Regions from separate parts of the Stenotrophomonas maltophilia group sp. LNF247 genome, predicted to be linked through region 2. Evidence: predicted binding sites of a transcription regulator. Region 2 holds the regulator's gene; each other region holds the start of a gene.

Region 1 (2,198 bases), on a different contig from region 2:
CTGGCGCGTGGCCGAGATCTTCGACAGTGAAGGCAACCGTATTGCGCTGCAGGCGCGCGCGGTTGCGTAGAGCCGAGCCCATGCTCGGCTGCTGTTGACCCAGCAGCCCAAGCTCAGCCGAGCATGGGCTCGGCGCTACAAGGTTGCGGCGCGCGAGCGCTCCAGCCAGTCATTGATCGCCGGGTCAAGCCGCGGGTCTTCGGGCAACTGCATGCCGAAGCGTTGCTGCAGTACCTCGCGCACGTCGCCCACATCGTGCAGCGGACGCTTGTCCGGTGCCTGCCCGGGGCAGTACTCGGTGTAGTTGCCGCTGCCGATCGTGCGGCGCCAGTCCGGCCCGGTCAGCGATGCGCGCAGCTGGCCGGGGAAGCTGGAATCGGGATGGGTGCATACGTACCAGTTGCCCACCACGTTGTCGATTGGTGCCGGCGCCTGCAGGTCGAACCGATACATCGCCCGCCAGCCATCGTGGGACTCGGCCGACAGCACGAAATCACCGTTGCCAGGCAGTCGGCGCAGCAGGTAGCGCTCGTGCGGCGTGGCCTGTGGCTGCGGATCATGCAGGCGCAGCGGCACGGTCGGGGTCAGGCTGCCGAAACCGGCATCCACCAGCCAGTCATCGCCGTCCACCTGCACGCGCAGCAGCAGGTGGGTGCGTGCGGTCAGTTCGCCGTCCTGGGCGGCCAGCAGCACGCGCGCGCTCAACGGCTGTGCATCGAAGCCCAGCGCCTGCAGCAGTGCCAGCAGGCCGCCATTGAGTTCGAAGCAGTAGCCGCCACGACGGTCGTCGAGCAGCTTGCGCTGCACGCTGTCCAGGTCGATCGGTACTGCATCGCGCAGCAGGCAGCTGAGGGTTTCGAACGGCAGCAGTGCGTTGTGGCGCTGCTGCAGCAGGGTCAGGCCCGCCAGCGTCAGCGGTGGCGGTGCATCCAGCTGCAGGCGCTGCAGGTAGCGGGGGACATCGAGCGTCGTCATGGAGACACCGGGCGGGGGAGGGATGCCCACTGTGCTCCCCCAACCGGGGTTGAGGTCAAGCGCGGCGGCCGTGTCATGCCTCCGTCGCCTGCACCCGGTACAAAGGCCGCGTCCACCAGCGATGGGGGGACGCAGACGAAGAAAGCCCTAAAGTTGTCCTGAGTCAGGCCGATACAGATGCGTCTTTCCGCCTGGAGTCTGTCATGTCGGCCGTTGTCCCCCACCTCCGGTCCCTGCGCACGCGCCTTGCTGCGTTGCACTCGGCGTCCCCTGGGCTGCTGCGCTGGCTGCAGCCACATCGGCTCAGCGTGGCCAACAAGCTCAAGGCCACACTGTGGATCTGCGGCCTGGGCCTGGTGGCGATCGCTGCTGTCTACGCCTGGACTGGCCATGCCAACGCACTGGCTGCGCGCAGCCAGGCCAGCTACCAGCGCGGCAGCGATCTGGCTGCCAGTCTGTCCACGCGGGTGGCCGAAGCGCGTCGCCTGCAGGCCCAGTACGCACGCAGTTTCGATGATGCCGACCGCGCGCAGCTGTTGGCCACGCAGAAGGCGTTGCAGACCGATCTGCAGGCGCTGCGCGCGATGCCGATGGATGCTGGCCGGCGCAAGGCCCTGCAGGCGCTGACCGAAGCCGCCGACGCGTTCTCGCAGGGTGTGGCCGCCCTGTTCGAACGGGTCGACGAGATGGGCCGTGGTGATGCCGGCCTCGCTGCGCAGCTGCAGCAGGCCGCCGACACTCTGCAGGCGCAGGTGGATGTGCAGCAACGGCCCGCGCTGGCGCTGTCCCTGCAGAAGATGCGAAGGCAGGAGGCACTGCTGCTGCTCGACGGTGATTCCACCCACGCCGACCGCGCCAGCGAGGAGAAGCTGCCGTTCGACCTCGCGCTGGCGGGCCTGCCTGCGGATGTGCAGGACACCCTGCGCACCGGGATGGAGGCGTATCAGGCCGCATTGCTGGGGTATGCCGCTGCCCGTGTCGGCCTGGATGTGGAAGCGCAGTCGCTGCTGGGTGCCGCTGCGGACGTAGCGCCTGCACTGGCCGCATTCCAGCGGGCGCAGGTGGCGGCGCTGGCCAGGGCGCAGGCACGCCAGCAGGCCGGCGCGCGCACCATGAGCGTGCTGTTCGCACTGACCCTGCTGCTGGTGGCCGGCGTGCTGATCACCAGCCTGGTGCTGGTGCTGCGTGCGGTGCGCCGGCCGATCCAGGACACCCTGCGCTTC
Region 2 (2,198 bases):
TCAGGTCCTGGTAGCTCTGGGTCAGGGCGATCTCGGTCAGGTTGTGGCGGATGCGCTCGAGCTGCGCGTCCTGGCCTGGCTGCAGGCCTTCGGCACGCAGCTGTTCGGTCAGGCTGCGGCATTCCTCGGCCAGGTCCAGGGTACGGTGGGTGGCCTGTTCGGTCATCGCCACCACGTGGTCCAGGCGCGCGCAGGCGTCATCCAGCTCACCGGCCTCGCTGGGCACGGTCGGCAGTTCACCCAGCGCCTGTCCCAGCTCGCGGGCCAGCCGCGACAGGCCGCTCATCATCGGCTGCGTGCGCAGCGCGACCAGTCCGTCGATGCGTTGCCGCCAGGCAGCTTCGTCACCGGACTCCAGTGCGTCCAGGGCTTCCTGCAGGCGCAGGGCCAGGGCGTTCTTGTCGACCGTGGTATCCATCAGGCGCTGGCCGCCAGGCGTTCGAAGATCTTGCCGAGCTTCTCTTCCAGCGTCTGCGCGGTGAAGGGCTTGATGATGTAGCCGTTCACGCCGTTCTGGGCGGCTTCGATGATCTGTTCGCGCTTGGCTTCGGCAGTGACCATCAGCACTGGCAGGGTCTTCAGCTTGGCATCGGCGCGGATCGCCTTGAGCAGCTCAATGCCGGTCATCACCGGCATGTTCCAGTCGGTGACGACGAAATCGAACGACTGGCTCTGCAGCAGCGACAGCGCGGCATGCCCGTCCTCGGCTTCGGCGGTATTGGTGAAGCCAAGATCGCCCAGCAGGTTCTTGACGATGCGACGCATGGTCGAGAAGTCGTCGACGATCAGGATGCGCATGTTCTTGTTCAAAGCAGAGTTCCTTTGTTGTTCATTCCGGGTGGCCGGGGGCAGCCGCCTCGGGCATGTTCACTCTTCCAGGCCGGCGTCGGCCGCCTCGAAAATCTTCAATCGTCCACGCAGGCGCAGCACGGCCTGGCCGTGGATCTGGCAGACCCGCGACTCGCTCACGCCGAGCACCGCGCCGATCTCCTTCAGGTTCAGTTCCTGCTCGTAATAGAGCGAGAGCACCAGCTGTTCGCGCTCGGGCAGGTGGCCGATGGCCTTGCCCAGCTCGCGGCCGAACTCGCCGCGCTCCAGCACCTGCTGCGGGGTCGGGCCGCCCTGGGCGACGGTATCCAGCTCGCCCTGGTCCTCGATGCGTGACTCCAGGCTCAGCACCTGGCCACGCGCGGCGTCTTCCATCAGCCGCAGGTATTCGGGCAGCGGCATCTCCATCGCGGCGGCCACTTCGGTGGCGCTGGCGGCACGGCCGGTGCTCTGTTCCAGGCGGCGGATGGTGGCAGCGGCGTCGCGTGCGCGGCGATGCACCGAGCGCGGCACCCAGTCGCCACGGCGGATCTCGTCGATCATCGAACCGCGGATGCGGATCGAGGCGTAGGTCTCGAACGAGGCGCCCTGGTCGGCGTCGTAGCTGCGCGACGCTTCGATCAGCCCCATCATGCCGGCCTGGATCAGGTCGTCCACCTCCACGCTCGCCGGCAGGCGTGCGGCCAGGTGGTGGGCGATGCGCCGCACCAGGTCCGAGTGCTGGGAGATGACCTCGTTGGCCGCCGAGCGCTGGACCTCCCGGTACTGGGCTGCGCCTTTCATGCGGCCACCCCGCGCTGCTTGAGAATGCGCTCGAGGAAGAACTCGACGCCGCCACGCGGTTCGGTCGGCGCCTGCCAGCGTGCGGTGCGGCGCGCGATCTCGGTGATCGCCAGCGCGGCCGGGCTGGACGGGTAGGCCTTCACCACCGGTTGCTGGCGCTGCACCGACAGGCGCAGCCAGTCGTCCTGCGGCACGCAGCCCAGGTAGTTCAGCGAGACATCGGCGAGGAACTTCTCGCACACGCGGGTCAGCTTTTCGTACAGCACGCGGCCCTCGTTGGGGTCGCGCACCATGTTGGCCACCACCTGGATGCGGTCCACGCCGCGCTCGCGCGACAGCACCTTGATCAGTGCGTAGGCGTCGGTGATCGAGGCCGGTTCGTCACAGACCACCACCACGGTGTCCTGCGCGGCCTGGCAGAAGGTCAGCACGCCGTCGGTGATGCCGGCGGCGGTATCGACCACCATGATGTCCAGCTCGCGTTCCAGTTCGGAGAACACGTTGACCAGGCCGACATGCTCGGCCGGGGCCAGCTCGGCCATGTGGCGGCGGCCGGAAGCGGCCGGGACCACCAGCACGCCGTTCGG
Region 3 (2,198 bases), on a different contig from region 2:
GATCGGCCTCGCGGGAATGAACGCACAATTGCAATTGCGCCCTATCGCAGACGACATGCAGCGTGCCTAGAATCGAGGCATCCCGGTAGTTCCCGGGCGCTTCGAGTGAATGGACTCAATGAAGATTCTGCTGACCGGCAGTTCCGGGCGGATCGGGCGCGCGATCTTCGGCGCATTGGCGGCCTCCCACGAAGTGGTGGGGCTGGATCGCAGCCCATTCGCCACCACCCGCATCATTGCCGATGTCACCGATCACCAGGCTGTCGCACGGGCGGTGCAGGGCGTTGACGCGGTGATCCATACCGCCGCCCTGCACGCACCCCACGTCGGCCTGGTGCCGGACGGGGTGTTCCACCAGATCAACGTGGAGGCGACCGCGCACCTGCTGCAGGCCGCACGCGAAGCCGGGGCGCGGCGATTCGTGCTGACCAGTACAACCGCGCTGTACGGCCACGCCGTGGTCGCCGGTGGCTGCCGTTGGATCGATGAAGACACCGAGCCGTTGCCGCGCACGATCTACCACCGCACCAAGCTGCAGGCCGAAGCACTGGCCGAAGCCGCTGCGGCGCCGGCCTTCAGCGTGCGCGTGCTGCGTATGGCCCGCTGCTTCCCCGAGCCGCCCGAACGCATGGCGATGTTCCGCCTGCACCGCGGTATCGACGCACGTGATGTAGCCAGCGCGCATGCTGCACTGCTGCTGGACGAAGGTGCCGCTTTCGCGCGTTACATCGCGTGCGCTCCAACGCCGTTCCGGCGTGAGGATTGCCTGGAGCTGGCCACCCACCCGCGCAGCGTGCTGGCACGCCGCGCGCCACAGCTGCTGGCCGAGTTCGAACGACGGGGCTGGCCGCTGCCGTTGAGCATCGATCGCGTCTACGACAGTGCCCGCCTGCGCAGCGTGCTGGGCTGGCAGCCGCGCTTCGGCCCGGACGACGTGCTGCAGCAGTACGCCGCCGGCAGCATTGAGGTGCTGCCAAGGGCGGAGTGGATCAAGGATCGGGTCGCCGAATGAGATGGTCGCAGGGGGCGGGGCACCGAGCCCACCCTGAGCAGGTTCAGGAATGTGCAGGCCGCTGGCCTCAATCTCGATGGCGGCCGGCCGCTAAACCCGGTGTGCCTCGTGCACCGGGCGCGGCCCGGCGGCCGGTGGCCTGCGCGACGGATCGCGCGCCTGCGCGGTGTCCTCGTGACGCCGGTCGTCCTGAATTGCCTTGCGGACCCTCCCATGCCTTCTTCCCGCTCCGCCACTGCCCAACGCCCGGGCAGCATCGCCCACAAGCTGATGCTGGGCACCGCTGTGATCGCGCTGCTGTGCTTCGGCCTGACCGCGTTCCTGATCTACCGGCAGGCCAGCGCCAGTCTGATCAGCGCCTCGCGCCAGACCATGACCAGCGAGGCCAACGCCGAGGCGCGCCAGGTGGCGGCTGACCTGGGCACCGCCTTTGCCAGCAACGATGCCATGGTTGAAAGCGTGCTGGCCCAGCGTGCCCGTGGCGACGTGCCCGACCGCGCCAGCCTGGCGGCGGTGCTCGGCGAACAGCTGCGTGCTCATCCGCAATGGCTCGGCAAGAGCACCATGTGGGAGGCCGATGCCTTCGACGGCAAGGATGCGGAGTTCGTCAATAGCGAAGCTCACGATGCCACCGGCCGTTACATGAGCTACTGGGCCTGGCAGGACGGCAAGCCGCAGCAGTCGGTGATGACCGATTACACCGAGACCGCCAGCGGATCGGGCGACTGGTACATGGGGCCCAGCCGTGACAAGCTGCCCAAGGTCAGCGAACCCTACGCCTATGACATCGCCGGCCAGAAGGTGCTCATGAGCACCCTGAGCACGCCGATCATCGAGAACGGCAGATTCCTGGGCGTGTTCACCGTGGACTTCTCGCTGGCGGCGTTGCAGAAGCACCTGGCCACGCTGAAGCCGATGGGGGCCGGTCGTGTCGAACTGCTGTCGCCGAAGGGTGTGGTGCTGGCCTCGGCCAATGCCGCCGAGATCGGCAAGCCGCGCAGCGACGCGCAGACCCGCAGCATGCTGGCCGACATTGCCGCCGACCGTCGGTTCGAGGCCTTCACTCCGGATGCGGCCGGCAATGTGCGGGTGTATGTACCGCTGCGGGTCGGCGATGCGCCGCAGCGTTTTGCCCTGGGCGTGGTGATGCCGCACGCGGTGATCGTGGCTGAGGCACGCCAGCTGC
Region 4 (2,198 bases), on a different contig from region 2:
GCCGGGTCGACGCAGTAGTCCGCGACGCTCTCCGCGTATCGGGCCGGATTGCGGCGCATGAAGTCACACTGCAGGCCGGACAGGTTCTCCACTGCGATCGCGGTGGGCCGCCAGGCTTCCAGGCGCTGCAGCAGAGGTTCCAGCATCGCCGGCGTGAAGGTCTCCGGCAGGCTGGACAGGTGTGGGCTGCCCAGCACCAGCACTTCGTTCGGGCGTCCTGCGGGCGGTCCCTTCAGCTGGTCCGGGTGGAAGGCCGGTCGATAGGCGATGCCGGTGGCCAGCGCATTGCTGCTGCATAGGGCCAGGAGAAGAAGGCTGGCAAAGCGAGGGGACATGCGATCTCCATGTAGATGAGCATCCTGCGGGACCTTCATGCTGGTCGTTTTCCCCTGCGGGCGAACCCCGCATCGGTCATGTAAACCTTTTTTCCTTGAGCTGCATCCTTGTGTGGGCGATGTGGTCGGCTGCCTCCCGGCGCCTGCGCTGTACAGCGTTCCGCCAACCGGTGGCGGAACGGATCCGGTCCAGCCGTTCATTGGCCCAATGCCTCGGTGTGAAGGCGGAGGCACGTGAGAAAGGTGTGAAGTACACGGCAATCGTCCACCGCATTCCGCCTGTAATGGACGGAGTTGCGACGGACGTCGCGGAATGCCGCTAAAGCGGCCGACGGCATCGCCGATACTCCCTCTGGATCCCGCTCCAGTTACCCGCCGCAGGACCCCAGACTGCCCCCGATGGGCGGTCCGCGCAGTGTGTTCCGCCGCTTCCAGATCCCGATCGCAGCCGCAGCAGACGTTCTTGGCAGTCGCTCGAGAGGTGCCGGTTGGCACCTGTAGTCCCTGGCAACTGATGTTGCCGCCGGGCATCCCGCCCGTCGGGTCACAACCGCTTACCGGACACCGAGGATCAGACAATGCTCATTCCAGGCTTCACGGCGGGCGCGCAGGCGCCGGCCGAGCTGCATACCCGTTGGTCGCCGTGGCGTGCGCTGCTTGGCGTACTGGCGCCACAGCAACGCACCCGCACAGAGAAGGCGGTGACCGACCGCACCGAGCTGGAAGCGCAGGTGGCCGCGCTGCATCGCGTGCAGGCCGTCATCGAGTTCGCGCTCGACGGAACCATCCTGCAGGCCAATGACAATTTCCTGCAGGCGATGGGGTACCGGCTGGAGGAGATCCAGGGCAGGCATCATTCCCTGTTCGTCGATCCCGAGCAGGCGCGCAGCGCCGAGTACCGCGAGTTCTGGGCGCGGCTGGGGCGTGGCGAATATGACGCTGGCCAGTACCGGCGCTTCGGCAAGGGCCAGCGCGAGATCTGGATCCAGGCCTCGTACAACCCGGTGCTGGACCGGCAGGGGCGGCCTTACAAGGTCGTCAAGTTCGCCACCGACATCACTGCGCAGAAGCTGCAGGCAGCCGACTCGGCCGGGCAGCTGGCGGCGATCGACAAGTCGCAGGCGGTGATCGAGTTCGGCATGGACGGCCGCATCCTTTCGGCCAACGACAACTTCCTGGCCGCCACCGGCTACAGCCTGGACGACGTGCGTGGCCAGCACCACTCGCTGTTCGTCGAGCCCGAGTATCGTGGCAGTGCCGAGTATCGCCAGTTCTGGGAGAAGCTCGGCCGTGGCGAATACGATGCCGGCCAGTACCGGCGCCTCGGCAAGGGCGGGCGCGAGGTCTGGATCCAGGCGTCCTACAACCCGATCCTGGATCTCAACGGAAAGCCGTTCAAGGTGGTCAAGTACGCCACCGACATCACCGCGCAGGTGCATGAGAACCAGGCCATGCAACGTGCCGTGGCGCAGACCCGTGAAGTGGTGGCGGCCGCGAAGGAGGGCGACCTGACCCGGCGCGTGGCCACTGCCGACAAGAACGGGCCGATCGCCGAGCTGTGCGAAGGCGTGAATTCGTTGGTGGAGGCGATGGCCGCGATCATCGCCCAGATCAAGTTCGCCGCCGACACCATCGCCGTCGGTGCCACCGAGATCGCGCAGGGCAACAGCGATCTGTCGCAGCGCACCGAGCAGCAGGCCGCGTCGCTGGAGGAGACTGCGGTGTCGATGAAGGGCCTGGCCGAGACCGTGCAGCGCACCGCGACCAACGCACGGCAGGCCAGTCAGCTGGCCGGTGGTGCTGCTGATGTCGCTGCCCGCGGTGGCAACGTGGTGCACGAAGTGGTCGAGACCATGGCCGTGA

Evidence for each region. Region 2 encodes FliA, which starts transcription of late flagellar genes. Its sites were predicted from a motif close to TAAAGTTTNNCNNNCNNNGGCCGATAA; they were not measured.
Region 1: a site for FliA is predicted at 1,124-1,150, ahead of ACTXG9_RS12050 (methyl-accepting chemotaxis protein). Genes of this name have one in related genera too.
Region 3: a site for FliA is predicted at 1,080-1,106, ahead of ACTXG9_RS09595 (methyl-accepting chemotaxis protein). Genes of this name have one in related genera too.
Region 4: a site for FliA is predicted at 656-682, ahead of ACTXG9_RS16610 (methyl-accepting chemotaxis protein). Genes of this name have one in related genera too.

Annotation. Positions count from the first base shown of each region.
Region 1 is NZ_JBSRQL010000010.1:119,785-121,982, forward strand. It holds gene ACTXG9_RS12040 (VOC family protein) at 1-70, shown strand, start outside; gene ACTXG9_RS12045 (arylamine N-acetyltransferase family protein) at 136-975, opposite strand; gene ACTXG9_RS12050 (methyl-accepting chemotaxis protein) at 1,179-2,198, shown strand, end outside.
Region 2 is NZ_JBSRQL010000001.1:443,837-446,034, reverse strand. It holds gene ACTXG9_RS02110 (protein phosphatase CheZ) at 1-418, opposite strand, end outside; gene cheY (chemotaxis response regulator CheY) at 418-810, opposite strand; gene ACTXG9_RS02100 (RNA polymerase sigma factor FliA) at 868-1,611, opposite strand; gene ACTXG9_RS02095 (MinD/ParA family ATP-binding protein) at 1,608-2,198, opposite strand, start outside.
Region 3 is NZ_JBSRQL010000007.1:165,426-167,623, reverse strand. It holds gene ACTXG9_RS09605 (S41 family peptidase) at 1-20, shown strand, start outside; gene ACTXG9_RS09600 (NAD-dependent epimerase/dehydratase family protein) at 119-1,012, shown strand; gene ACTXG9_RS09595 (methyl-accepting chemotaxis protein) at 1,226-2,198, shown strand, end outside.
Region 4 is NZ_JBSRQL010000019.1:20,015-22,212, forward strand. It holds gene ACTXG9_RS16605 (DUF5694 domain-containing protein) at 1-335, opposite strand, end outside; gene ACTXG9_RS16610 (methyl-accepting chemotaxis protein) at 914-2,198, shown strand, end outside.